3 regions of the Massilia sp. BAP21 genome follow, and region 1 is predicted to be linked to each of the others. Evidence: predicted binding sites of a transcription regulator. Region 1 holds the regulator's gene; each other region holds the start of a gene.

The links. Region 1 encodes LexA, which represses DNA repair genes until DNA is damaged. Its sites were predicted from a motif close to ACTGTATNNNNATACAGT; they were not measured.
Region 2: the regulator LexA is predicted to act here: its motif matches at 7,890-7,907, upstream of ACWYRN_RS18885 (VRR-NUC domain-containing protein).
Region 3: the regulator LexA is predicted to act here: its motif matches at 5,526-5,543, upstream of recA (recombinase RecA).

Annotation. Positions count from the first base shown of each region.
Region 1 is NZ_CM173596.1:537,720-547,149, forward strand. Features, by position in the region: gene ACWYRN_RS02385 (replicative DNA helicase) at 1-290, opposite strand, end outside; gene rplI (50S ribosomal protein L9) at 431-883, opposite strand; gene rpsR (30S ribosomal protein S18) at 925-1,215, opposite strand; gene priB (primosomal replication protein N) at 1,258-1,551, opposite strand; gene rpsF (30S ribosomal protein S6) at 1,596-1,988, opposite strand; gene lexA (transcriptional repressor LexA) at 2,220-2,855, shown strand; gene ACWYRN_RS02415 (tetratricopeptide repeat protein) at 3,048-3,782, opposite strand; gene ACWYRN_RS02420 (cystathionine gamma-synthase family protein) at 3,807-5,048, opposite strand; gene purF (amidophosphoribosyltransferase) at 5,057-6,583, opposite strand; gene ACWYRN_RS02430 (CvpA family protein) at 6,621-7,109, opposite strand; gene ACWYRN_RS02435 (SPOR domain-containing protein) at 7,126-8,136, opposite strand; gene folC (bifunctional tetrahydrofolate synthase/dihydrofolate synthase) at 8,146-9,430, opposite strand, start outside.
Region 2 is NZ_CM173596.1:4,245,617-4,255,046, forward strand. Features, by position in the region: gene ACWYRN_RS18850 (hypothetical protein) at 282-446, shown strand; gene ACWYRN_RS18855 (hypothetical protein) at 485-658, shown strand; gene ACWYRN_RS18860 (LiaF transmembrane domain-containing protein) at 896-1,270, shown strand; gene ACWYRN_RS18865 (LiaI-LiaF-like domain-containing protein) at 1,263-2,054, shown strand; gene ACWYRN_RS18870 (sensor histidine kinase) at 2,068-3,153, shown strand; gene ACWYRN_RS18875 (LytR/AlgR family response regulator transcription factor) at 3,163-3,915, shown strand; gene ACWYRN_RS18880 (ATP-dependent DNA helicase) at 3,896-6,172, opposite strand; gene ACWYRN_RS18885 (VRR-NUC domain-containing protein) at 6,169-7,878, opposite strand; gene ACWYRN_RS18890 (hypothetical protein) at 7,979-8,758, opposite strand; gene ACWYRN_RS18895 (M15 family metallopeptidase) at 8,864-9,430, shown strand, end outside.
Region 3 is NZ_CM173596.1:2,489,194-2,498,623, reverse strand. Features, by position in the region: gene ACWYRN_RS11025 (pilin) at 1-52, opposite strand, end outside; gene sucD (succinate--CoA ligase subunit alpha) at 364-1,245, opposite strand; gene sucC (ADP-forming succinate--CoA ligase subunit beta) at 1,263-2,432, opposite strand; gene ACWYRN_RS11010 (DUF2889 domain-containing protein) at 2,508-3,071, opposite strand; gene ACWYRN_RS11005 (hypothetical protein) at 3,325-3,684, opposite strand; gene recX (recombination regulator RecX) at 3,882-4,343, opposite strand; gene recA (recombinase RecA) at 4,395-5,462, opposite strand; gene ACWYRN_RS10990 (response regulator) at 5,656-6,378, shown strand; gene ACWYRN_RS10985 (sensor histidine kinase) at 6,404-7,972, shown strand; gene ACWYRN_RS10980 (DUF4212 domain-containing protein) at 7,962-8,312, shown strand; gene ACWYRN_RS10975 (VC_2705 family sodium/solute symporter) at 8,309-9,430, shown strand, end outside.

The DNA.
Region 1 (9,430 bases):
ATGGCGTTCAGGTACTGGAGGCCGCCGACGTCCTCGGCCTTGCCGAGCGACACCATGGCCTCGTAGACGGTGATCACGTCGGCAGGCTTGCCGCTGTTGATCAGGCGCACCATCTGTTCGAAGATGATGCGGTGGTCGTAACGATAAAAATCGTCCGCGTGCATGAAGTCGGCAATACGGTCCCACGCCGCATTATCGCGCAGCAGGCCGCCGATGACGGACTGCTCTGCTTCGATGGAGTGCGGGGGGATGCGCAGCGATTCGATTTGCGGATCTGCGGGGGTATTCATGGCGGGCATTATACCTGCTCCGGTCACACGGCTGAAATAATTGGCGACTTTTGGGTCATAAAAAAAGCCGGGCGAACCCGGCTTTTTCCAGAATACAACAACTGATTATGGCTTCATAAGCAGCTGTTATTCAGCTTGACTTAGGCAGCTTCGCCCACGACAGCGATCGTGATTTCCACGACGACGTCGGTGTGCAGCGCGACCGCAACCGGGTGTTCGCCGGTGGTCTTCAGCGGGCCGGTCGGCAGGCGCACTTGCGCCTTTTCGACTGCGAAACCTTGCTTGGTCAGGGCTTCGGCGATGTCGAAGTTGGTAACCGAACCGAACAGACGGCCATCGACGCCGGCTTTTTGAGCGACGGTGATGGTCATGCCGCCCAGCTTTTCGCCTTGGGCTTGCGAAGCAGCCAGCTTTTCAGCAGCAGCTTTTTCCAGCTCGGCGCGCTTGACTTCGAACTCGGCCACAGCGGCCTGGGTTGCGCGGCGGGCCATTTTTTGCGGGATCAGGAAGTTACGTGCGTAACCGTCCTTAACCTTGACGACGTCGCCCAGATTGCCGACGTTGACGACTTTTTCCAGCAGGATAACTTGCATATTATTCTCCAGTATTTACTTGTGCTCGTTGCCGTGGCGACTTAAGCGTTGTGCAGGTCGGTGTACGGCAGCAGGGCCAGGTAACGTGCGCGCTTGATCGCGGTGTCCACTTGACGCTGGTAGTGCGCCTTGGTACCGGTCAGGCGTGCCGGCATGATCTTGCCGTTTTCCTGGACGAAGTCTTTCAGGGTGTCGACGTCTTTGTAGTCAACTTGTTCAACGCCGGCGGCGGTGAAGCGGCAGAACTTCTTGCGCTTGAACAGCGGGTTCTGCTGTTTGCGCTTCAGTTTTTCCTTGGCTTTGTTTTTGTCGAACTTTTTACCGAATGCCATTTTGAGGCTCCTGTATATCTAAAAGGTGGGCCGCTGAATTATTTAAGCGGCGGCACTGAAATCAATGATGTGAAACACCAGGGCTTTGCTGTTGCGGTTCTTCTTGGCCAGGAATCCCGTGAACCGGTGGGCGGCGCCCAACTCGGCGCTAGCGAAGCGGCCCGAAATTTCTCCCGCGGCGAACGCGGCTATTTCGAACTCCACCAGCCTTGCCACCCCTGCCTCGACCTGCTGCGAACTGTGCAGCAGGATTGCCGAAACGATCGGCACGCCGGCCGGGGTATAGCGCAGTACGTCGCGTTCAGCGATGGTGGCGACGACTTGTAGCTGGTTCACTTCACTTCGGGCTCACGCCCGTTCACGAATCCTGGGGAAAGAATTTAGGCAGCAGCAGCTGGGGCAGCAGCAGCCGCTGGGGCTTCTGCGCGGTGGCTCTTGGCTGCGTCTTCGCGCTGGACCGACTTCATCATTGGCGATGGAGCGGTTTCAGCTTTCTTCATCTTCACGGTCAGGTGACGCAGCACGGCATCATTGAACTTGAATGCGGTTTCCAGCTCGACCAGGGTCTCGTTGTCGCATTCGATGTTCATGCAGATGTAGTGTGCCTTCGGCAGCTTCTGGATCTGGTAAGCCATCTGGCGACGGCCCCAGTCTTCCACGCGATGGATGTTACCGCCGCGCGCGGTGACGCTGGCCTTGTAACGCTCGATCATCGCCGGGACTTGCTCGCTTTGGTCCGGGTGGACGATAAAAACGATTTCATAATGACGCATGCAACACTCCTTGAGGACGTTTAAACAAATGCCCACCTCGGCGTCAAGACGAGTGTGGGAAGGGAAAGCCGGCAATTATAACGCGAAGCCGGCGGCATGGCAATCGCGGGGGTTTGTACCGCTCTTGCGACAACCCGGCAAGCGAAAAGTGGGATTTATTTGCATTTACCCTTGCATTATGCGAAGCACTGTACAAAAATACAGTCTGAATCGATAACCAGTGGTATACCCATGCTCAAGCTCACTGCAAGGCAAGAACAGATCCTCAACCTGATCAAGGAAGCGATCGACAACACCGGCTTCCCGCCGACCCGCGCCGAGATCGCGAAGGAATTGGGCTTCAAGTCGGCCAACGCGGCCGAGGAGCACCTGCAAGCCCTGGCGCGTAAAGGCGCGATCGAGATCGTGTCGGGCACCTCGCGCGGCATCCGCCTGATCGGCGCCTCCAGCGAACCGGCGCTGCCGGTCATCCCGCCTGCCCTGCTGATGTCGCTGCCGCTCGTCGGCCGCGTGGCGGCGGGTTCCCCTATCCTGGCGCAGGAACACGTGGAAGCGACCTACAACGTCGACCCGGCCATGTTCGCGGCCCGTCCCGACTTCTTGCTGAAGGTGCGCGGCTGGTCGATGCGCGACGCCGGCATCATGGATGGCGACTTCCTGGCCGTGAAAAAGGTCGACAGCGCCAAGAACGGCCAGATCGTCGTTGCGCGCCTGGGCGAGGATGTGACGGTGAAGCGCTACCGCAAGACGGGCGAACTGATCGAGCTGCTGCCGGAAAATCCGGACTTCAAGGTGATCCAGGTTGCGCCGGGCGACGAGTTCGCGCTGGAAGGCCTGGCGGTGGGCTTGATGCGCAGCTGGCACTGATTTTGTGCTGACGTAGAAAAGGCCGCTGACGCGGCCTTTTTGCTTTTCGTAGGGTGGGCTCTCGAGCCCACGCGGTAGAACGCTTAATCAGTCGAAACACCTTGCGTCGCACCGTACGGCAATCCTGACGGGATTTTGTTCGACATGCAGGTGTCGTACCGCGTGGGCTCAAGAGCCCACCCTACAAAAGCGTTACTTGCGCTTGCTCGAGATCGAATCTTCCTTCGGCGCCTTGTTCACGATCGCATTGTGCTCGGCGATATAGGCCTCGGTCGCCGAACGCCACACCGCCACGTCCGCCAGCGTCATCTTGGCGCCGACCTTGGCTTCTTCCGACACGTTCTCCTGCACCTGCGCCAGGTGGGCCTTGGCCTTTTCCATCTCGGTCGCGTTCATCAGCTTGGCCACATCGGCCGGAATCCGGTTCGACAGGGGCGACACCGCATTCAGGTTCTGCACGAAGCCGTTGTAGCAATCCTGCCATTTGTTGATCGCATTCGCGACCCGGTCGATCTCGTCGCTCTGCTTCGAGATCGGTGGCACGCGCGGCGCCGGGCAGTGGAACTTGCCGGACTTCAGGTCTTCGCCATCGTACTTCGACACCCAGTAATCGATGTCGGCACGGCGCGCGACGCGCTGCTGCATGATCACCAGCGAATCCGCAGCCACCTTGTTGCCCTTGGCCGCTGCCTTGGTGAACCACGCCGTGGCCTTGGCCTCGTCGACCTCGCCCGCTTCGCCATACCAGTACATCTGGCCCAGGCTCTGCTGGGCCTCGACGTTGCCGGCATTCGCCAGCTTGGTGTACAGCTTCATGGCTTCGGGATACTTCTTCTGCTCGAACAAGGCCTTGGCGTCTTCCAGCTCGCCCGCGTGAACAAATCCTGCCAGCAGCAGGCCGGCAAACAGCAGCGCAGTTTTCTTCATGTTGTCGCGTCTCTTCAGTATGGATTACGCGCCAAGTGCCGCGCGGAAGTCTTCCAGCAAGTCCTCGGTGTCCTCGATGCCCACCGAGACCCGGATCAGCGACTCGGCAATGCCCATGCTGGCGCGGCGCTCGGCGCCCATCTCGAAGAAGATCGTGTGCGCCACCGGAATCACCAGGGTACGGGTATCGCCCAGGTTACTCGCCGGGATGGCCAGCTTCAGGCGGTTCAGGTAATCGAAGCAATCGATGCCGTCCTTCAGCTCGAAGCTCAGCAGCGAGCCGCCGGCGCGGAACAGTTCCGTCGTCACCCCATGCTGCGGGTGCGATGCCAGGCCCGGGTAGTGCACGGCTGCCACGCGCTCGTCCGCTTCCAGCATGCGCGCCAGCGCCAGCGCATTGCCCGTGGTGCGCTCCATGCGCAGCGCCAGCGTTTCGGCGCCGACCGCGATGTGGTGCGCAGCTTCCGGCCCGAGCGAGGCGCCGAAGTCGCGCAGGGCCTTCGCGCGCAGCTGCGCCATGCCCTGGTTGGCGGCCGGCTGCTTGCGGAAGTTGTCGGCGATATTCGGATAGGCGCTCCAGTCGAACAGCCCGGTATCGGTCAGCGCACCACCCAGCGCAATACCGTGGCCGGCAATCGACTTGGTCAGCGAATTCACGACCAGGCCGGCGCCCACGTCCTTCGGGCGGAAGAGATACGGCGTGGTCATGGTGTTGTCGACCACGTACAGGATGCCGCGCGCACGGCACAGCTCGCCGATGCGCTTGAGGTCCGCCACCTGGGTGCGCGGGTTGGCAATCGTCTCGACGAACACGAAGCGCGTGTTTGGCGTCAAGGCCGCTTCCACGTTGGCCACGTCGGTGGCGTCGACAAACGACACGTCCACGCCCTGCCCTGCCACCGTCTGCCACAAGCTGTTGGTGTTGCCGAACAGGAAGCTCGACGAGACGATGTGGTCGCCCGCCTTCAACAGCGCCTGGAACAGCGCGCCGATGGCCGCCATGCCGGTGCCGAAGCACAGGGTGGCGACGCCGTCTTCCATCTTCGTGACCTTGTCTTCCAGCGCGGACACGGTCGGGTTGCCCTGGCGGCCGTAGCGGAAGCCCGGCTCCTTGCCCTGGAACACCGAGGCCAGCTGGCGCGCATCGTTGTAGCCGAATGCCACCGAGGTGTGCACCGGCTTGTGCAGCGAGCCCTGCTCGATCGTCTTGCGGCGATCGTTGTGCAGGATGGTGGTGGTGAAACCGTAGTTCTTTTTATCGCTCATGGTGCACTTTATTCCGCGGCGACCGGTGGGTTCAGGTTCAGCTGGGTACGCACGGCATCCTCCGCCGGCGCCGGCTTGCCGCCGTTGTGGCGCGCCGATTCCAGGTTGTCCAGGTAGGCCGGGGTCACGTCGCCGGTCACGTACACGCCGTCGAAGCACGAAGCCTCGAAGTTGGTCAGTTCCGGGTTCACGTCCGAGATCGAGCGCTTCAGCGCATCGATGTCCTGGTAGACCAGGCGGTCGGCCGTGATTTCCTTGCACACTTCCTCGACCGTGCGGCCGTAGGCGATCAGCTCGTCGCGGGTCGGCATGTCGATGCCGTACACGTTCGGGAACAGCACCGGCGGCGCCGCCGACGCGAAGAACACCTTGCGGGCGCCGGCTTCGCGCGCCATCTGCACGATCTCGCGGCTGGTGGTGCCGCGCACGATGGAGTCGTCGACCAGCAGCACGTTCTTGCCCTTGAACTCGGAGCCGATCGCGTTCAGCTTCTGGCGCACCGACTTCTTGCGCATGCCCTGCCCCGGCATGATGAAAGTACGGCCGATGTAGCGGTTTTTAATAAAACCTTCGCGGTATTCGACGCCGAGTTTGAGCGCCAGCTGGATCGCAGCGGGACGCGAGGAATCGGGAATCGGCATGACGACGTCGATTTCCTCGACCGGGATTTCCTTGCGGATCTTGTCGGCCAGGTATTCACCCATTTTCAGGCGGGTGGCATACACCGAGGCGCCGTCGATCACCGAGTCCGGGCGCGCCAGGTACACGTATTCGAAGGCGCAGGGGTTTAGCGATGGGTTTTCCGCGCACTGGCGCGCGTGCAATTGGCCATCGTCGCCGATGAACACGGCTTCGCCCGGCGCGATGTCGCGCACGAAACGGAAGCCGATGCCTTCCAGCGCCACCGATTCGCTCGCCACCATGTATTCGATGCCGTGCTCGCCCTCGTTCATGCCCAGGCACAGCGGACGGATGCCGTAGGGGTCGCGGAAGGCCAGCATGCCGTGGCCGGCGATCTGGGCGACGACAGCGTAGGCGCCGCGCACGCGCTTGTGCACGATGCCGACCGCCTTGAACAGGGCCTCGGCGTCGAGCGAATAGCCATTCGCCGCGACCTGGATCTCGTGGGCCAGCACGTTCAGCAGCACTTCCGAGTCGGAATTGGTATTGATGTGGCGGCGGTCGTTACGGAACAGCGCGTCTTTCAGCTCGGCCTGGTTCGTCAGGTTGCCGTTGTGGGCCAGGGTAATGCCGAACGGTGCGTTCACGTAGAACGGCTGCGCTTCTTCCTCGCTCGACGAACCGGCGGTCGGGTAGCGGCAGTGACCGATGCCGGTGTTCCCCTGCAGCGAACGCATGTTACGGGTGCGGAACACGTCACGCACCAGGCCGTTGGCCTTGTACATCGAGAACATGCTGCTGTGATTGGTTGCAATGCCCGCCGCATCCTGGCCGCGGTGCTGCAGCAGCAGCAATGCGTCGTACAAGAGCTGGTTGACGGGAGTTTGCGAGACGACGCCGACGATGCCACACATGGTGTGCTCCTAAGAACTGAATGCAGTTACAGAAAGATCAAAACTGAACATGCTGCGCCAGGGCAGCGGGAAGGAAAGGCTTGACCGTGCGTGCACCGGTCTCCGCCAGGGGCGATAAAAGCGCTTCTTTCCAGAATGCTTGTTGGGGAATGGAAGTCATCGAACACAATATGACGGCGGCCAGCACCATGACAATACCGCGCGCCAGGCCAAACAGTCCACCGAGGCCGCGGTCCGCCAGGGTCAGCCCGGCCGCCTCGATCAGCGAACCGAGCGCCAGCGCCAGCAGCCCCATCAGGATGCGCACGCCTAGGAATAGAGCAACAAAGGCCACCATCAGGCGCACCGTATCGCCGGGAATCATTTCCGGCAACAGCGGCGCGAGCTGGGCGCCGTAGGCGTTCGCCACCACGAAGGCGACGACCCAGCCCAGCAGCGACAGGATTTCCTTCACCAGGCCACGCATGGTGCTGATGATGACGGAGGAAATCAGCACGAACAATACCAGATAATCGAAAATCGTCACGCTGCCCCGACCACGCTTACACCGGAACCAGGAAACCGCTGAAGCCCTGGCTGCTCAATTTAGCACGGGCTTTTTCCGCTTCTTCGCGGCTGCCGAAGGGCCCCACCTGGACCCGGATCAGCTCGCCCGACTTGCGGGTATGGGCGCTGACGCCGGCGGCGCGCAGGCGCGCCTGCAATTCGGCCACCTTGTCCTGGCTCGCCAGTGCGGCTACCTGGACTACGAAGCGCCCGCTGCCCTCGGGCTTGGCGGCGGCCGGCTTCTCGGCCTTTTCAGCCGGCTTGCCTTCGAGCAGGGCCAGCGCACGCGCGGCGTCCTGGTCCTTCGCACGCGGCTTGTCCTCGGCCTTCTTCTCTTCCGCCTTCTTCGGCTCGGGCTTTTTCGGCTCCGGCTTCGGCTCGGGTTTCTTCGGCTCGGGCTTGTGCTCGACAGGCTTGGGTTCGGGCTTCTTCGGCTCGGGTTTTACCTCAGGCTTGTGTTCCACCTTGGGCGCCGGCTTCGGTTCCGGCTCGGCATACACCAGCTCTTTCGGATCGAACTTCGGCGCCTGGGCCATCCGCACCGGCGGCGGCGTCGTTCCCTGGTTCGTAGCTGGATTCGTACCTTGCGTGGCGGCAGGCGGCGCCGGCGGATCGATGATTTCCTCGTCCCCATCGACGCTGTCGGCAGCCGGCACCGGGTTTGATGGCACCGGCAGGGCCGGCGCCTTGTCCTTGGCCGGGATGTCGATGGCGATGTCGCCTACCAGCGGACGCGGTTCCGAGTCGAGCAGCATCGGCAGGCCGACGGCGGCGGCCAGCGCCAGCGCAATCGCGCCTACCAGGCGGCGCCGTGCGCGCTTCTTTTCGGGCAGCATGGGGTCGCCACCGCTGCGGCTGCGGCGCGAGGCGCTGGCCGCTTCGCCCGCGTAGGCAGCCCGCTTGGCACGGGCGCGCTCGGCAAGATTGTCGTCGTCGCGGGAGAAATGGCCACTGTCCTGGGCAGTGTTTTCTTGCTTGTTTTTACTAAAGATCGAGAACAAGCCCATGCGTCTTAATCAGTGAAGAGAGTTTTTTCGGGCCGCCATCACGCCGGCGACGGTATAGAACGAGCCAAAGACCACAATTCTATCATTCTCCCCGGCACGGCTCACCGCATTTGCGAATGCGGCGGCGGGATCGGCGAAGGTGGTGACGGAAAAATCCTCTTCTTTCGCGCCGCCAGGCTTCAGGGCACCCACTTGTGCAGCCAGTTTTTCGCCCTTTGCCGAGCGCGGCGACGGCAGGTCGGCCAGGCACCAGTGGTCGATCAAACCGGCCATGGGGGCCAGCACGCCCTCGATATCCTTGTCTTCCATGATGCCGAACACGGCGTAGGTGTAGCGATGGAAACCCATGTTGCCGAGGTTCTGGGCCAGGGTGGCCGAGGCATGTGGGTTATGCGCCACATCGAGCACCGTGGTCGGGCGGCCCGGCAGCACCTGGAAGCGGCCCGGCAGTTCCACCAGCGCCAGGCCCGTGCGCACTTCCTGTGCGCCAGCCGGCAATTGCATGCGCAGGGCCTCGAGGGCCGCCAGCGCCGCCGAGGCGTTCAGCAACTGGTTCGCGCCGCGCAGGGCCGGATAGGCCAGCGAATTGCGGCGCATGCTGCGCCCGCCCCAGCTCCACTGCTGCTGGTCGCCCTGGTAGTTGAAATCGCGGCCGATCAGCCACAAGTCGGCGCCGATGTCCTCGGCGTGCTTGATCAGCGTGCTTGGGGGCACCGGGTCGCTGCAGATCGCCGCCTTGCCGGCGCGGAAGATGCCGGCCTTTTCGAAACCGATGGCCTCACGCGTGTCGCCCAGGTAGTCGGCGTGGTCGATGTCGATGCTGGTGACGATGGACACGTCGGCGTCGATCACGTTCACCGCGTCCAGGCGCCCGCCCAGGCCTACTTCCAGGATCGCCACATCGACGCCGGCCTTCGAGATCAAGTGCATGATGGCCAGCGTGGTGAACTCGAAATACGTCAGCGAAATGTCGCCGCGCTGGGCTTCGACATAGGCAAAGGCGTCGACGATGGCCTCGTCGCCCGCCATCTCGCCATTGATGCGGGCGCGCTCATTGAAGTCGAGGAAGTGCGGCTTGATGTAGAGGCCGACGCGGTAGCCGGCGTGCAGCAGGACCGATTCGAGCATGGCGCAGGTTGAGCCCTTGCCGTTGGTGCCGGCCACCATGATCACCGGGCAGTTGAAGGCCAGGCCCATGCGCTCCTTGACGGCGCGCACACGGTCCAGGCCCATGTCGATATAGGTTTCGGCGTGGCGCGACTCGATCAGCGCCAGCCAGTCAGGCAAGGTGGTG
Region 2 (9,430 bases), 2.1 Mb from region 1:
AGGCGAGGGGAGCTGCGGCTCCCCTTTTTCATGCCTGGGCGCAGCGGCCGCGCAGGACACTTAAGCCTGCCTTAATTGCCGAGTTCTTCCGCGCAGTGTGCGGCAGCTAACGGTGAACCGGCGACGCCCTCGCTATGATGAACCTGTGTGAGTGAGGCGCCTGCGATTCGGTTCGGCGGGCAGCCAAATACCTCAACAGGTTAGCCGGTCGCCTCGAGGATCGGCACCAGATTCCACGCCGTCGCCATGTGGCGCCGGCATGCAGTGCAAGCGGAGGCGCCATGTCTGCAACGACCACGAATCCACCGAAGCATGTTGTGCGCGAATACCTCGAACGGCGTTCGCGCGACCCGAAACCGCCGCCGGCACCGGAAGAAATCCGCCGCCAGCTCGGTTGGGAAATGCTGATGCCGGCGGACGTGCGAGTATCGCAGCACCGCTCCTGACCACTGCCTTGTATACCGTTTCAACAGAGGAGAAGGTCATGACCAAGAAAATCGGCAACAAGCACGAAGCCCAACACCGCGGCAAGCAGGAACGCCTGGAAATCCGCCGCACCAACATCGCACGCGAAGCCGTGAAGAAGGCCGAAGCCAGCGCCAAGTACCGCAACCAGGTCAAGAACCAGCCGGCGATGAACCTGTCCGCTGCAGCCTGACGCGCGGCAGCGGAGCATCACGCCATCCGGCCCGCCTTTCGAGGCGGGCTTTTTTTCGTCCCTGCGGTTTGTTTCCGCATTGCGTCTCCAGCGCCCCGGCCACGCCGCCCACCGCCAGGCGGCGCAGCCCGCCGATTCCTCCGTCATTCACCGATCCGGCGCTGCCATTCGCCGAATGGCGCTTTTCCACGCCGGCGCACGCGGCTATCGTACAGACATCACAACACGGAGGACGGCATGGGCACCGAAAACAACGGTTACAGGCAGCGCAAGCAGATGATGTGGGGACTGGTCCTGATTGCGGTCGGCATCGCCTTCCTGCTCGACCGCATGGACGTCCTCGACGTCGCGACGCTGTGGCATTATTGGCCGCTGCTGCTGGTGGTGGCGGGCATCAACCAGACCATCGGCTACCCAAGCCCCAGGGAGTTCACAAGCGGGCTGTGGACGGTGTTCATCGGCCTGTGGCTGTTCGCGGTCTTCGAAGGCTTATGGGGCCTGACCTTCCGCAACAGCTGGCCGCTGTTCATCCTGATGTGGGGGCTGCAACTGGTGCTCGCGCCTGTGTTCGCGCGCCGCTTCGCATCGAACAAGGAGAAGGAACATGTATAAGGACAGCTTCGAAGAAGGCGGCATGAAGGGGCATGATGTCAAGCGCCAGCAACGCCGTGCGCGCCGCGCCGAACGCGGCATGACGGGGCAGGTGGTGCTGGGGCTGATGGTCATCGTGGTCGGCCTGCTGTTCCTGCTCGATAACCTCGACATCCTCGACCTGCACGACGCGGTGGCCTTCTGGCCGCTGGTCTTCATCTTCGCCGGCGTCGCCAAGCTGCTCGACACCTCGACCCCGAGCGGCTACCTGATCGGCCTGGCCGGCATCGGCATCGGCACGGTCATGATCCTGAACCGGCTCGGCGTCATCTACATCACCTGGCGCATGGCCTGGCCGCTGTTCCTGATCGGCGCCGGCGCCGTGCTGGTCTACCGCGCCACGACCGGACAGCGCCTGGTTGGGCACGGCATGGTCGACGACAAGCCCGGCGAGGGCCTGGCGCCGGCCGGCGACACGCAGAAGATCGACGTCACCGCCATCCTCGGCGGCTTCGACCGCCGCGTGCACAGCCAGGACTTCCGTGGCGGCGAAATCACCGCGGTGATGGGTGGCTGCGTGCTCGACATGCGCGGCGCCTCGATCGCGACCGGCGAAGCCGTGATCAACGTGTTCGCCTTCTGGGGCGGCGTCACCATCAAGTGCCCGCCCGACTGGACGGTGGTGCTGCAGGGTACGCCGATCATGGGCGGCTTCGACGAGAAGACGGTTGCGCCGCCCGACGGCAACAAGCGCCTGGTGATCCGCGGCTACGCGATCATGGGCGGCGTCGAGGTCCGCAACTGATGGTGACCGGCTGATGCATGCGCGGCGCAGCATCGCGCTCTACCTGGCGGCCTGGCTGCTATTCGGGCTGCTGCTCGCGGGACTGATCGTGGCCGCCACCGGCGCGCGCATCGGCGCCAGCCTGCTGTTCGCCCTGCCGCTGGCGCTGGTGTATGGCTGCGCCAGCGGCTTTTCGTCGTATTACCTGTGCCGCGCCTACCCGTTGGCGAGCAGGCCCCTGCACTCGGTGCTGCTGGTGTTCGCGGGCACCGCGGTCTGCGCCAGCCTGCTGTGGACGGCGGCCGGCAGCGGCTGGAGCGAATTGCTGCGCGGCGTGTCGGCCAATCCTGCGCAGGGCACCCTCGTGGTAACGCGGCCCTTTGCCGCCCTGATGTTCGGCCTGGGCGTGATCCTATACGCGATGACGGCGGTGGGCCAGTACCTGGCGCTGGAATTCGAACGCGCGCGCAGCCTCGAGCGGCGCGAACTCGAAATGAAGCTGGCGGCCCAGGAAGCCGAACTGCGCATGCTGCGCACCCAGATCGACCCGCACTTCCTTTTCAACAGCCTGAATTCGATCAGCGCCCTGACCTCGATCGACCCGCCGGCGGCGCGCAGCATGACCTTGCAGCTGTCGGACTTCTTCCGCCGCAGCCTGGGCATGGATGCCCAGCGCAAGGTGCCGCTGGCGCAGGAGATCGCGCTGGTGCGTGCCTTCCTGGCGGTGGAGGGGGTGCGCTTCGGGCCGCGTCTCGCCTTCGAGGACGACGTGGCCGGCGATGCGGCCGACTGCCTGGTGCCGCCGATGATCCTGCAGCCGCTGGTGGAGAACGCGGTCAAGCACGGGATCGGCCACCGGCTCGACGGCGGCGCGATCCGGATCGTGGCGCGGCGCGCGGGCTCGCTCTTACGCATCCGCGTCGAGAACGATGCCGACGACGAGGAAGCGGCGGCGCCGGTCGCCGGTTGCGGGATTGGCCTGGCCAACGTGCGGCAGCGCTTGACGGCGACTTATGCGCACGAGGCCAGCATTCACTGGCTGCGCGAGCCAGAGCGCTTTTGCGTCGACCTGACGCTGCCTGCCGCCGGCATGGCGCGGCACGCACCGGATACGGACTAAGGAGGGGACATGCGGGTCATCATCGTGGACGACGAACACCTGGCGCGTGCGCTGCTGCGCGAATTCCTGGGCGCCTGGCCCGACATCGAGATCGTGGCCGAATGCGCCAACGGCTTCGAGGCGGTGAAGGCGATCGGCGAGCTGCAACCGGACCTGGTCTTCCTCGACATCCAGATGCCGAAGCTCGACGGCTTCGAAGTGGTGGAGCTGGCAAATGCCAGTATTGCTGCCGGCAGCCCCGCGCGCACCCGCTACGTCTTCGTCACCGCCTACGACCAGTTCGCGCTGAAGGCCTTCGAGGTACGCGCCATCGACTACCTGCTGAAGCCCTTCAGCCGCGAACGCCTGGCCCAGGCCCTGCACAGCGTGCGCAGCCGCGCCGTGCCGCCGGAGCAAATGGAAGGGTTGGTACAGGACGCAGCGAAGCGCAACGGCTTCATCGAACGCGTGCTGGTGCGCGACGGCGCGCGCGTGCACGTGGTGCCGAGCGCCAGCATCGACTGGATCGAAGCCCAGGACGACTACGTGGCGATCAGCACCGCCGGCAAGACGCACCTGAAGAACGGACGCATGGCGGAACTCGAAGGCGGGCTGGACCCGGCGCTGTTCCTGCGCGTGCACCGCTCGTATATCGTGAACATCGGCGCCATCGCGCGCATCGAGGCGCCGACCCGCGACAGCTGGTGCGCGGTGCTGAAGGACGGCAAACGGGTCCCGGTCAGCCGCAGCGGTTACGCCAAGCTCAAGGAGCTGATGCGCTGAGTGTGTCTACTTGCCACCAGCGCGGCAGCAGCTCGCGCACGGCCGGCTGGCCGAAGCGGTCGTCGATCAGGTAGACGGTGCCGCGGTCCTGCTCGGTGCGGATCACGCGCCCGGCCGCCTGCACCACCTTCTGCAGGCCCGGATACAGATAGGTGTAGTCGTAGCCGGCGCCGAACATGGCCTGCATGCGCGCGCGCAGCTGCTCGTTGACGGGATTCAGCTGCGGCAGACCGAGCGTGGCCACGAATGCCCCGATCAGGCGTGCGCCCGGCAAATCGACGCCTTCGCCGAACGAGCCGCCCAGCACCGCGAAGCCGATGCCGCGGCCTTCGGGCTGGAAGCGGTCCAGAAAAGCTGCCCGTTCCGCTTCGCTCATGCGCCGCTCCTGGCGCCAGACCGGCACATCCGGGTGCAGCCGGGTGAAGAGATCGGCGGCCTGCTCCAGGTAATCGAAGCTGCTGAAAAAAGCCAGGTAGTTGCCGGGCGCTTGCGCGTACTGGTCGGCCATGAGTTGCGCGATCGGCGCCAGCGATGCCGCGCGGTGCTGGTAACGCGTGGAGATGCGGCTGGCGATGTGCACCGCCAGCTGGCCGGCGGAGAAGGGCGATTCGACGTCGACCCAGCCGGTGTTCTCCGGCAGGCCGAGCAGGTCGGCGAAATAATGCCAGGGGCTGAGCGTGGCCGAGAACAGCGTCACCGAATGCGCGCCCTCGAAACGGGGCTTGAGGAAAGGCGCAGGCACGACATTGCGGATGCAGACCGTGGTGTCCTTGCCGTCACGCGTGATGTCGCACAGCGAATGCTCGCCGAAGGATTCGGCCAGGCGCTGAAAGCCCAAGGCGTCGAAATGAAAGCGCTGCAGGTCCGGGTCGAGCGGCACGGCCTGCTCGGCCAGGTAATCGTTGATGGTGCTGGTGGCGTTCAGCAGGGCCGACAGCAGCTTTTCCGGCGGCGCGGCCAATAGTTGGTAGGGCGCGGGCGCATGCGCATCCATCTCGCCCCAGGCACGCGCCACCTTGGTCAGGGCCTTCTTCACGGTCTCGGAAGGCGCAGCGGCGCGCGCCATGCGAAGAAGCGCGCGATCGAGTTCGCCCGAATACATCGAGCGCGCACGCGACACCATGTTGTGCGCTTCGTCGACCAGCACGCTGGCGCGCCAGCCCTGTTCCTGGGCCAGCGCGTAGAGCATGGCGCCGCCGTCGAAGTAATAGTTGTAGTCGCCAACGATCACGTCGCTCCAGCGCGCCATCTCGCCCCCCAGGTAATAGGGGCAGACATCGTGGGCCAGGCTGACGTCGCGCAGGGCGGCGCGGTCCAGCACCGGCACCTCCAGGGCCGCGGCGCGAGCGGCCGGCAGGCGGTCGTAGAAGCCTTTCGCCAGCGGGCAGGAGGCGCCCTGGCAGGCCTTGTCTGGATGTTCGCAGGCCTTGTCGCGTGCGGTCAATTCCAGCACGCGCAAGGGCAGGCGCGGATCGGCGGCGCGGATGGTGGCGGCGGCGTCGAGGGCAAGCTGGCGGCCCGGGGTTTTCGCGGCCAGGAAGTAGACCTTGTCGATGCGCTGGGCTGGCGCCGCTTTCAGCACCGGGAACAGGCTGCCGACGGTCTTGCCGATGCCGGTCGGGGCCTGGGCCAGCAGGCAGCGCGCGGTGCTGTTGGCCTTGAAGACGGTCTCGGCGAGCTGGCGCTGGCCGGGGCGGAAGCTGGCGTGCGGGAAGCGCAGCGCAACCAGGGCCGCATCGCGCGCCTCGCGGTGGCGCAGCTCCTGTTCGGCCCAGGCGATGAAACGGAGGCATCGTTCTTCGAAGGTCGCCTTCAGTTCGGCGGCGCTGCGGGTTTCGCGCAGCACTGTCTCATGGCCGCTGCCGATCTCGTAGTAGACCAGTGCCAGGTTGACGCTGTCGAGTCCGAGCTGGGCGCACAGCAGGTGGCCATACATGCGCACCTGGGCCCAGTGCAGGTGGCGGTGGTTCTCCGGCATCGAGGACAGCTTGCCGCGGTAGGTCTTGATTTCTTCCAGCAGGTTCTCGCGGGCGTCGTAGCCGTCGGCGCGGCCGCGCACGTGCAGCAGGCCGTGGTCGCCGGAGAGCGAGACTTCGGTGCGGTAGCCGTCGCCGCGGCGCGCCGTTACCACGGCATGGCCGGCGATGCCTTCCTGGGCCGTGGGCGAGGGCGTGAAGCGCAGGTCGAGGTCGCCCTGCTTGGCGGTGAACTCGCACAGGGCGCGCACGGCGACAACGTACTTCGCCGGCTCGCTCAAGCAGCCTGCTCCCACTGCAGGTAGCACACCGAGACCGGCATGCCGTGGGTGGCGCAGTACTCGATCCAGCGCAGCTGGTTGTCCTGCAGGCGGTCGCCCGGCCCCTTTACCTCGATCATGTTGTAGCGCTTTTCATGCGGCCAGAACTGGATCAGGTCGGGGAAGCCGGTGCGGTTTTCCTTGACGTCGGCCAGGATGCGCTCGCACCACTTCTTCAGGTGGGCGGCAGGGATGCAGTCCAGGGCCAGTTCGAGCAGGCCGGCGTCCAGGTATTCCCAGGACACGAAGGGCGAGGAGATGCCGGCTTTTTCCGCGAAGTGGCCGAGGATGGTGGCGCGGTAGCGGCCATCGTCGCACTGGGCCAGGCAATCGGCGAACTCGTTCGCGCGGCGCTGGTGGAAGTCGGGGCTGTACAAATCGGCCGGGCCGCGGTGGAACGGGTGGAAGAAGGCGCCGGGAATCGCGGCGAAGATCGCGCGCCAGCACAACAGCCCGAAGAGGGCGTTGGCCAGCATGTTTTCGACGTAGAACACGGGTGCGTGTTCGCCGGCCAGGTGCTCGCGCACCACGCCTTCGACCCACCAGTCGCCCGAAGGCATGGGCAGGCACAGGTCCAGGCGCACCGGGTCGGGCCGGCGCGCGATGGTCTTCGGGTGGCCGAGGCGGCGCGCCAGGCGCGGGCCGATGCGCAGCAGGTGCTGGCGCTCGGCGTCGTTCTCCGGCGCTTCGCGCGCCGCCAGCAGCAGTTCCCAGGCCTCGTCGTAGCGTTCGGCCTTTTCCAGCACGCGGATGGCGCGGCCGCGCGCGCCAGGGAAGCGACAGCGCGTGTAGACGGCGTGGGCATTCGCCCAGTCCTTTCCCTTCTCGTAGTGCTGGCCCATCTGGAACAGCAGCTTTTCGCGCCGGCTCTCGAGCCAGTCGTTGTGGAAGGCGTGTTGCGGCACGTCGCGCACGATGTCCTCGAGCGGCTCCAGGCCCTCGGCGAAGCGCGCGCGGCAAGCGTGCAGGACGAGGTAGTGCTCGATGTCGCTGCGCTCGCGGAAACCGCGCGAGGCCGGCGAGAACTCGACCTGCTCGTAGCGGAACAGGCCGAGGTCGGACAGCACGAACTCGGTCCAGTCCTGGCGCAAATTGCCGAAGAAGATCAGGCGCAGGCGGTCGCACAGGGGCTTGACGTGGATGCGCAGGGCGAGGTCGCCGCTGTCCTGGAACCAGCTGGAGAAGGAGCGGACCGGAGGCGCGGCATCGCTCTCGCCGGATTGGTTAGCAACTTCCCCCGCAGTCTGCTCTGCAGTCGCGCCCATGCTGGCGCGCAGGGCTGCGAGCTGCTCGGCCTTGCGCGCGTTCTTGTGCTGGAGGCGGTCGCCAAAGGCGAGGACGAGTTCGGGCTTGGAGAGCAGGTCGAACAGTTCGTCGAGGGTGAGGTCGGGGTCGCCCGACACCCAGCCGGTCGGGAACAGGTGTTGCGCCGCTTCCACCGGGCAGCCGATTTCGGCATAGCGCAGTTTGCTGGCGCGAAACAGCTCGCCCTTGCGCATGACCATGCGCACGAACAGGGCGCGCGCCGGCTGCGGCAGCGCCGGGAAGGCTGCAATGAAGGCCTGTTCTTCGTCGGTCAGCAAATCCGGGTAGCGCTGCGCGATCCAGTCCAGGACGGCCTGGAAGTTATCCAGGTAATAAAACTCGTTTTCCAGAACCCTGTTCATCTCGAGACGCCACTGTGCTTATGTACAGTATAGCCTCGGGTGCCGCCTTCATCCCAGCATTTTCAGGCGCCGGGATGCCTGGCCGTGGTTTTTTGCCACATCAGGGACGGGGCGGAGCCGAGGACTGCGGCGGGCATTTCGGCCCGGTGCAGGGCGCCGGCTGTTCGCGCTCGCCGCGGTGGCGTTCGGAATGCGCGATGATGGCCGAGATCAGGGCGACGTCGGTGTCGACCGCGGGTTCGGCGGCGGTGGGCGACGCCGCCTTGTTCCGGGCACGCGCCGCCGCGCCGGCCTTGGCGGCGGCCGGGCGCGTCGCCTTTGCCGTGCGCGGGGGCGCTTTCTCGGCTTTCTCCGCCTTCTCGGCCTTGTTGCTCCTATCGGCCTTGGCCAGCGCAGCCGGCCTGTCCGTTTTTGCGGGCCTGGCTTCGGCCGGCTGCGCCGGCTTGGCCGTGGTGGGCGCCGTAGCAGCCTGGACCGGCGCGCTCTCCTTCGGCGGTGCCACCGGTCTGGCTTTTGCCGTCCCTTCCGGCGGCAGCATCACCAGCGGCGGCGGGGCGGCCGGCATGCTCTGCGGCTGGTCGACGATCACGGCCGGGGCCGGGGCTGCCGGAGCCGGGGCCGGCGCATCGGCCTGGGCCGGCGTCACGGTGTCCGCCTCGGCCACGCGCTCGGCCTGCACCTGGACCTGCATCGCAGTCGCCGTTTCGTGGTTGTCGTAGGCCAGCCACGCCACCGCACCGACCAGGATGCCGGAAAAGGCCGCCGCCGCGCAGTACCAGGCCAGGCGCGGGCTGGTCATGCGCGTGCCGCTGCGCCGTGCGGCATCGCGTTCCAGCATCGCCAGGATGTTTTCTTCACCGGCCCCGCGGCGCGACGACATCAAATTCGGTCGCGTCGAGGGCCCTTGATTTTCGTCTGTAGGGCGCACGGCATTACTCCTAAGATATTCGTTTCCAATCCGATTAGAAACAATCTGGGAAAAACCATGCTGATTTTTCTCGCACTTCTGTACTTTTGCGTCGCCTGCACCCTGATCTGGCTGGCCTGTTTTCCAACCGGAAGGGCGATGCTGGGCCAGTTCGTCTTCAGCCTGCGCAGCCGCATGAAGCGGCGCGATGCCACATGGCGCGGGGCGCCCGCACGCGAGCGCGGGGCGTTCAGGCGCGGCCTGGCCGGCGGGCTGGCGGCGGCCATGAAGCTGGCGCGCCGCAACTGGATCGTGTTCGCCATCGGGGTGCCGGTGATTGCAATTCCCTCGCTGCTGGCCCTGGTGCTGCGCTCGCCCGCCATGCTGCCCGACTATGTGCCGACCGCCGCGCTGCCCGACGCCCAGATCGCTGCGCTGCTGCAGGGCGAGCAGCTGGTGCCGCCGGTGGCGCCGCCGCCGCTGGCCTTTACCACCCAGGAAGTGGTGCTGGTGCGGCCGATGCTGGTGAGCGCCAGCCGCAACTGGGGCCTGCTGCACCCGGACTTCAACGCGCGCCTGCTGCTCGCCTTCAAGATCATGAAGGAACAGCACGGCTATGAAATGGCGCTGCTGGAAGGCTACCGC
Region 3 (9,430 bases), 2.0 Mb from region 1:
TCATCAGTTCGATCAGGGTGAAGCCGGCTTGTGCTTTCTTGACGATTTTCATCTGTTTCATGGTAAGTCTCTCCAGAGGTATTAAAGAATTCGGTTGGTCATGCTTTGCTTGGTGCCACGTTCTACCTATTGCAAGCGCCGTGCCAGGCCATTTCCCCACAAAATCATTAGTTCCTTTGAAACAAAACTGACAAATTACGGCAGAGCTCGCTTCTGGCATGACAAATTTTGTCAGCTCACACGCAATTTCTGTCAGGCAATGATCGAACGCGAAAAATTCGTCGCCGTCCGTGCCATTCAGTTGTTGTCGAAATAAAAAAGGGAGCCTGCAGGCTCCCTTCACGAGACAAGAACTGTTTGGTATTACAGCATGGCCTTCAGCAGGCGTGCCATTTCCGATGGGTTCTTGGTGGCTTTGATGCCGCACTCTTCCATGATGTCCAGCTTGGCTTGCGCGGTATCGGCGCCGCCCGAGATCAGCGCGCCGGCGTGGCCCATGCGCTTGCCCGGAGGAGCGGTGACACCGGCGATGAAGCCGACGACTGGTTTCTTCATGTTGTCCTTGACCCAACGTGCGGCGTTGGCTTCGTCCGGACCGCCGATTTCGCCGATCATGATGACCGCGTCGGTATCAGGATCGTCGTTGAACATCTTCATCACGTCGATGTGCTTCAGGCCGTTGATCGGGTCGCCGCCGATGCCGACTGCCGACGATTGGCCCAGGCCCAGCGCGGTCAGCTGGCCGACTGCTTCATAGGTCAGGGTGCCCGAGCGCGAGACGACGCCGATGCGGCCCTTCTTGTGGATGTGACCAGGCATGATGCCGATCTTGATTTCGTCCGGGGTGATCAGGCCTGGGCAGTTCGGGCCCAGCAGCAGGGTCTTCGAGCCGGCCTTGGCCATGCGGTCCTTCAGGGCCATCATGTCACGGACTGGAATGCCTTCGGTGATGCAAATCGCCAGGTCCAGGTCGGCTTCGACGGCTTCCCAGATGGCGGCTGCGGCGCCTGCCGGCGGCACGTAGATGACCGAGACGGTCGCGCCGGTGGCGTTCTTGGCTTCCGACACGTTGGCGTAGATTGGGATGCCTTCGAAGTCTTCGCCGGCTTTCTTCGGGTTCACGCCAGCAACGAAGGCAGCCTTGCCGTTCGCGTAGTCGCGGCACATGCGGGTATGGAACTGACCGGTCTTGCCGGTGATACCCTGGGTGATGACTTTTGTATCTTTGTTGATCAGGATCGACATTTGTTTATTCCTTCGAATTAGGCGTTACCAGCTGCAGCGGCGACCACGGCCTTGGCTGCGTCTTCCATCGTATCGGCGGCGATGATCGGCAGGCCGGAGTCGGCCAGCATCTTCTTGCCCAGGTCTTCGTTGGTGCCCTTCATGCGCACGACCAGCGGCACTTGCAGCGATACGGCCTTCGATGCGGTGATCACGCCTTCGGCGATGACGTCGCAACGCATGATGCCGCCGAAGATGTTGACCAGGATGGCTTTCAGGCCTGGGTTCTTCAGCATGATCTTGAATGCTTCGGTGACTTTCTCGGCCGTCGCACCGCCGCCCACGTCCAGGAAGTTGGCCGGCTCGCCGCCGAACAGCTTGATGGTGTCCATGGTGGCCATGGCCAGGCCGGCGCCGTTCACCAGGCAGCCGATGTTGCCGTCGAGCGAGATGTAGGCCAGGTCGAACTTCGATGCTTCGACTTCGGCTGGATCTTCTTCGTCCAGGTCGCGGTAAGCCATGATGTCCGGCTGGCGGAACAGGGCGTTGGCGTCGAAGTTGAACTTCGCGTCCAGGGCGATGACCTTGCCCGAACCGGTCAGGATCAGCGGGTTGATTTCGGCCAGCGACGAATCGGTTTCCCAGTAAGCCTGGTACAGGCCTTTCAGGTTCTGGCGGGCTTCGGCCAGCGACTCGGCAGGAATGCCGATCTTGGTCGAGATGTCGTCCGCTTCGGCGTCGGTCAGGCCGACCGATGGGTCGATCGCGATCGAGTGGATTTTTTCAGGGTTGCTGTGGGCGACTTCTTCGATGTCCATGCCGCCTTCCGACGAGGCCATCAGGACGACCTTCTGGGTCACGCGGTCGGTGACCATCGAGACGTACAGTTCCTTCTTGATGTCGGCGCCTTCTTCGATCAGCAGGCGGCGCACTTTCTGGCCTTCCGGGCCGGTCTGGTGCGTGACCAGCTGCATGCCCATGATCTGTTCTGCGTATTCCTTGACTTGCTCCAGCGACTTGGCAACCTTCACGCCGCCGCCTTTACCACGGCCGCCAGCATGGATCTGGGCCTTGACGACCCACACCGGGCCGCCCAGCTCTTCAGCTGCCTTGACGGCTTCTTCCACCGACATGCACGGAATGCCGCGCGGTACCGTCACCCCGAACTTCCGGAGGATTTCTTTGCCCTGATACTCATGGATTTTCATGCTGGCTTCCCTTCTTCTCTGTTACTGATTTGGATAGTTAATTAGAAACTTCGTGGAAAACTTCGACAGCGAAGTCTACTCCGGTACGGCCTTGATCGCCCAGCGAGGGTAATACTGTGCCACGGCAGGGCCATCGGCGCGCAAGGCGTGGCAGCGGTCGATCTCGTAAGGACGCTCAGCGTCGCCGGCATCGGCGGCATTGCGCGTCTCGAACGCATCATCGGCGAAGGCCTGGATTGCCGCCGTGGGCAAGACCTGCGCCAGTTCAGTCAGGTGGGTGCATCCGAGCACGCTTGATAAGCGGTCTTTCAGGTGCAGCCGGAAATGCTTGGCCAGCGACATGCCGATCAGCTTTTTATAAGCAGGACCGATGGTGTCGCAGTAGCCAGGGTACGGTACCGAGTCGGACGAGGCTTCGGCGTCGACGATCTCGAGGTCGCGGTTGATGGTGATGCGCAGGCTGAGGTCGTGCACGGCGGTGCCGGCGGGACGCCTGCCGGAGGCGAGCACGATGTCTTGCGCCTTGACGTCGCGGATACGCGCGTCAAGATCCCACAAGCCATCGTCGCGCGCATACGCTTCGACGGTAATGGCGCGCGTGTGCCGGAGCTGGCGCGAAGCGGGAGAAGACAAGGGCATAAAAACGGTGCCGACAGGGCGGCGGTAAATGTATGCAGCCGGTGTGCTTGATTCGCACGTCGCCGCAGCTTCTGCGGCAACAACCGCTCATGCGGCGCTGCTTAAACCGTGAAAGTTTAGCACAGGCGGGTAGCGGTTGCACTCTTACATGCCCGATTGACCATACTGGAAGGCGGGGTATCGCGGGAAGCGTGGCAAGCCTGCCAATGTTGCCTGTCCCCAGGTATGGATGCGCGGCGCGGCCCTGTCCGGCTCAGGAAAAGTCGTTGCGGAAGAAGCAGTTCTGGCCGTCGCGGTCGAGGCAGATCTGGGAATCGCTGTCGATGGTGGCGGCCCAGACGGCGTTGCCGGCCTCGGGTTCGGTGCCATGCCAGACGATGCCGGAGAACGACACCGACAGGGCCGGGCCGACCTCTTCGCGCCAGGAGCCGCGGATTTCGTCGGTATTGCGGCCGGGGCCGCTGGTTTGCAGGACGTAGTCGCCGCCGGGTCGCACGTCGAGGACGACCGACATCTCGGCGGTGCTGAGGACGTAGACGCCGGTGGGAGTGACGGGAGGCTGGGCACAGCCGGCGAGGGTGGCAGCCAGTGCCAGTGCGAGCAACGCTTTCATGCTTGTCCTTCTTGTTCGCGTGGGTTGCGGCAAGCGCCGCGAGCTCGGCCGCCCAAAGTGCAGCCGCGTGCAGGCGCCAGCGCGCAGCACCATCCGTCGTTGAGGAATATGCCAGGCATATCAACGAATGGCGCTCCGCGCTGGCGCCTGCAAAAGTTGGTTTAAACGTTACAACGCGCTACAACGATGTGGGCGGACTAGAAGTCGTCTTCGTCTTCCGGCGCACCCTTGAGTGCTTCGCGCACGGCGCTGCTGGAGAAGCCGCGCGCCATCAGGAAACGCATTTGCTTGCTGCGCTCGGCCGCGTCTTGCGCCACGGTGCCGAACTTGCGGCGCCAGACTTCGACGGCGCGCGTTTTTTCGCTCGAGGCCAGCTCGGACTTGAGCTCGGCCAGGGCTTCGCCGTTCACGCCGTGGCTTTGCAGCTCGGCCACGACACGGCTGTTGCCGTAGCGGGAGGCTTTTCGGTGAATCAGCGATTCGGCGAAACGCTCCTGCGACAGCCAGTTGTTCTTTTCGAGGAAATCGAGGAGGGCTTCGACGTCGTCGCCCTCCTCGGCATGGCGCGCCAGCTTGCGCCCCAGCTCGAGCCGGCTGTGCTCCCTCATGGAGAGGAAGCGCAGGGCCCGTGCCTTCAGGCTCAGCGGTGGCGCGCGCATGGTGCTGCCAGTGTTGCCGATGTTGCTGTTATTGCCAAAACCGCGCTCAACTTATTCCGAGACGGCCTTTTCCGGCGCAGCGTCGGCGCTGACCGGCGGCAGCTCGCGCACGCCCAGGGTAGCGCGGACCTTGTTTTCGATTTCGCGTGCCAGTGCCGGACGGTCTTTCAGGAACTGACGTGCGTTATCTTTACCCTGGCCGATGCGTTCGCCGTTGTAGCTGTACCAGGAACCCGACTTCTCGACGATCTTGTTGTCGGCGCCCAGATCCAGGATTTCGCCTTCGCGCGAGGTGCCTTCTCCGTACAGGATGTCGAAGTGGGCTTCCTTGAACGGAGGCGCGATCTTGTTCTTGACGACCTTGACCTTGGTTTCGTTACCGATCACCTCGTCGCCCGACTTGATCGAACCGGTACGGCGGATGTCCATGCGCACCGAGGCGTAGAACTTCAGCGCGTTACCGCCGGTCGTGGTTTCCGGGCTGCCGAACATGACGCCGATCTTCATACGGATCTGGTTGATGAAGATGACCAGGGTGTTCGTACGGTTGATTGAGCCGGTGAGTTTACGCAGCGCCTGCGACATCAGGCGGGCTTGCAGGCCCGGCAGCGAGTCGCCCATGTCGCCTTCGATCTCGGCGCGCGGGGTCAGTGCCGCCACCGAGTCGATGACCACCAGGTCGACCGAACCCGAACGCACCAGGGCGTCGGTGATTTCCAGGGCCTGTTCGCCGGTGTCGGGCTGCGAGATCAGCAGCTCGTCGAGCTTGATGCCCAGCTTTTGCGCATAGGTGACGTCGAGCGCGTGCTCGGCGTCGATGAAGGCGCAGGTGCCGCCGAGCTTTTGCATCTGGGCGATGGTCTGCAGGGTCAGCGTGGTTTTACCCGACGATTCCGGACCGTAGATTTCCACGATACGGCCGCGCGGCAGGCCGCCGACGCCGAGGGCGATGTCCAGGCCCAGCGAGCCGGTGGACACGGTTTGCACTTCCTCGACCGGTGCGCTGGTGTCCATGCGCATGACCGAGCCCTTGCCGAACTGCTTTTCGATTTGCGCGAGGGCGGCAGCCAGCGCCTTGCCTTTTTCGGAGGCATTTACTGCGGATTTTTTGTCGTCCATAATTTTCTTTCAGTCTTGGAGGTAACCAAGGTGTGGGCGCCGTCGCGCGTTTCAATAGCTAGTACTGTATAAAAATCCAGTGGTTTTGGCAAGCGAAAAAATGAATTGTCGGTTTGAGAAAACTCGCATTGTTGCGCTAAATCAAACACAATGAAGGCGGCACCGGGGTTTAATCGAAAAACAAGGTACAACCATGCGAATTCTACTTGCAGAAGATGATAGCGTACTCGCCGACGGGTTGACGCGCTCCCTGCGCCAATCCGGCTACGCGATCGATTGCGTGCGCAACGGCGCCGATGCCGACACCGCCCTCTCCACCCAGGAGTTCGACCTCCTCATCCTCGACCTCGGCTTGCCGCGCATGTCCGGCCTGGAAGTGCTGCGCCGCCTGCGCGCGCGCTCCTCCCTACTGCCGGTGCTGATCCTCACCGCCGCCGACTCGGTCGAGCAGCGCGTCGAGGGCCTGGACCTGGGCGCCGACGACTACATGGCCAAGCCCTTCGCCCTGTCGGAACTCGAAGCGCGGGTGCGGGCGCTGACCCGGCGCGGCGCCGGCGGCGGCCCGGCCGTGATCCGCCACGGGCCGCTGGTCTACGACCAGGTCGGCCGCAGCGCCTACATCAACGAGCAGATGCTCGACCTCTCGGCGCGCGAACTCGGCCTGCTCGAAATCCTGCTCGCGCGCACCGGGCGCCTGGTCTCCAAAGAACAACTGGTCGACCACCTGTGCGAATGGGGAGAGGAAGTCTCGAACAACGCCATCGAGGTCTATGTGCACCGCCTGCGCAAGAAGATCGAAGTCGGCGGCGTGCGCATCGCCACCGTGCGCGGGCTCGGCTACTGCCTGGAAAAGTATTCCGACGCCGCACGCTCAGGCGCAGGTGCAGGTGCCGAGCCTGCCAGCGAGCACAAGTGACACGAATAGCAGCGGACGAGCGCACGTGAACGACCGCGATGCCGGCCTGGTGCCGCCCGACAGCGCCCTGCCCCCGGGCGCGTTCGAGCCGCCGCTCGAACCCCTGTACGCGCCGCCGAATCCCGAACCCGAGGAAAGCATCCAGCATTCGCTGTTCGGCGAAATCCTCGACTGGATGCTGGCGCCCCTGCTGCTGCTGTGGCCGATGAGCATCGCCATTACTTACCTGGTGGCGAAGTCGATCGCGAACCAGCCTTTCGACCATGCGCTGGAAGACCGGGTCACGGTGCTGGCCCAGCAGGTGCGCGAGGTCGACGGCGCGATCGCCACCCGCCTGCCCGGCAGCGCGCGCGACATCCTGCGCGCCGACGACGTCGACAGCGTCTACTTCCAGATCCTCGATGCCCAGGGCCGGCATGTGGACGGCGACCGCGAGCTGCCGCGCCCGCGCGAGGACGAGGCCGACAAGGACGGCGCGGTCCACTTCCGCGGCGACGCCGTGCACGGCACGCCGGTGCGCGTGGCCTACCTGTATTTGAACCTCGACCCCTTCCACCAGGCCGATGCCGCGGCTAACGACGGCGAACCGGCGCCGCGCAAGGCCCTGGTGCAGGTGGCCGAAACCCTCGATAAACGCGCCCTGCTTGCCAACGAGATCATCAAGGGCGTGATCCTGCCCCAGTTCATTATCCTGCCGGTGATCCTGGCCCTGGTCTGGTTTGCCCTGTCGCGCGGGCTGTCGCCGCTGGCCGAACTGCAGGAGCGCATCCGCGCGCGCTCCTCGGACGACCTCTCGCCCATCGACTCACGCCAGGTTCCCGAAGAAATTTCCCCGCTCGTCGGCTCGCTGAACGACATGCTCGGGCGCCTAGCCCAGACCATCGACATGCAGAAGCGCTTCATTGCCGACGCCGCGCACCAGATGAAGACGCCGCTGGCCGGCATGCGCATGCAGTCCGAGCTGGCGCTGCGCCAGGTCGACCCGGGCGAAATCCACCGCTCGCTGGAACAACTGGCAAAGAGCTCGGAATCGGCGACGCGCCTGGTGAACCAGCTGCTGGCCCTGGCGCGCGCGGAAAACCAGCCGCATGCCGGCCTCGCCTTCGAGGAAATCGAGCTCGGCGCGCTGGCCGTGAGCGTGGTGCAGGACTGGGTCCAGGCCTCGTTCGCCCACGACATCGACCTCGGCTACGAACCGCACGACGAAGCGGTGGTCATTGCCGGCAACGCCATGATGCTGCGCGAACTGCTGTCGAACCTGATCGACAATGCCCTGCGGTATACGCCAGCCGGCGGCAGCGTCACGGTGCGCGTGCGCCGCGATGGCGAGCATGCATTGCTGGAAGTCGAGGACACCGGCCCCGGCATCGCCCCCGCCGAGCGCGCCCACGTGTTCGAGCGCTTCTACCGCATCCTCGGCAACAGCGCCAGCGGCAGCGGCCTGGGCCTGGCGATCGTGCGCGAGATCGCCGGCCAGCACAATGCCGAGGTCGACATCTTCAACAACCCGCGCAGTCTTTCCAAGAAATTCCCGGGCAGCCTGTTCCGGCTGACCTTCCCGCCACCTGCCAGCGATCCCATCGATGCCGCCTGAATCCCCGCCCCCACCAGCCACGCCGCACGACGCCGACCTGCGGCGCCAGCGCCTGCTGCTGGCCGAACGCGCCCTGCACTGGCGCCGCACCCGGCGCCTGACCGCCATCCTGCTGGGACTGTGGCTGCTCACCGGCTTTTGCACCGTGTACTTTGCGCGCGAGCTGGCGCACATCACCGTGTTCGGCTGGCCGCTGTCGTTCTACATGGCGGCGCAGGGTGCGTCGCTGGTCTGCCTGGCCATCATCGGCTTCTACGCCTGGCGCATGCGCCAGCTCGACGCCGCCTATGCGAACGCGCTGGATTCGACGCAAAACCAGGCGCCGGAGGGAGCGCCTTGAGCGCCCCGGGCAGCAATAAGCGCTACTTCCGGCGCCTGTCCGGCTATTACGCCTGGTTCTGCGTCTGCTTCGCCGGTTTCCTGCTGGCCCTGACGGTGCTGGAAAAGGAAGGCATGCCGCGCCTGTGGATCGGCCACCTGTTCATGTTCGCCACCATCGTGCTGTACGCCACCATCGGTGTGGTCAGCCGCACCTCGAACGTGACCGAATACTACGTGGCAGGGCGCCGCGTGCCGGCCCTGTTCAACGGCATGGCCACCGCCGCCGACTGGATCTCGGCGGCCAGCTTCATCAGCCTGGCCGGCGGCCTGTACCTGTATGGCTTCGACGCCCTGGCCTACATCATGGGCTGGACCGGCGGCTATTGCCTGGTGGCCCTGCTGATCGCGCCCTACTTGCGCAAGTTCGGCCAGTACACGATTCCCGACTACCTGGCGGCGCGCTACGGCGGCGGCGCGGGCGGGCGCGGCGGGCCGGTGCGCGCGCTGGCCGTGGGCGCCACCATCATCGTTTCCTTCATCTACGTGGTGGCGCAAATCTATGCGGTGGGGCTGATCGCCTCGCGCTTTACCGGCGTCGATTTCTCGGTGGGGATTTTCCTGGGGCTGGCTAGCATCCTGGTCTGTTCCTTCCTGGGCGGCATGCGCGGCATCACCTGGACCCAGGTGGCGCAGTACATCATCATCCTGGTCGCCTTCTTGATTCCAACCATGTGGCTGTCGGCCAAGCATGCCGACAATCCCTTGCCGCAAGTGGCCTATGGTTCGGTGCTGCCGAAGCTGGCCCAGCGCGAAGCGCAGCTGGCGGCCGATCCGCGCGAGGAAGCGGTGCGCGCCCAGTTCCGGCGCCAGGCCGAGGAGTACGGCGCCCGCCTGGCGGCCCTGCCGGAATCCTGGGAAGGAGGCCGGCTGGAAGCCCAGCGCCGCCTCGACACCGCGCGCCTGCGCAACGCCTCGCTGGGCGAAGTGCGCAATGCCGAGCGCGCCCTGGCCGCCTACCCGAAGACCGTGGACGATGCCGACGCCCTGTGGCGCGCGCAGCGGGCGCGCCTGCTGGCGCGGGCCCAGCCCCCGGAAGCGCATGCCGCGCCCTTCCCCGGCGCCACCGAGGCCGAATCG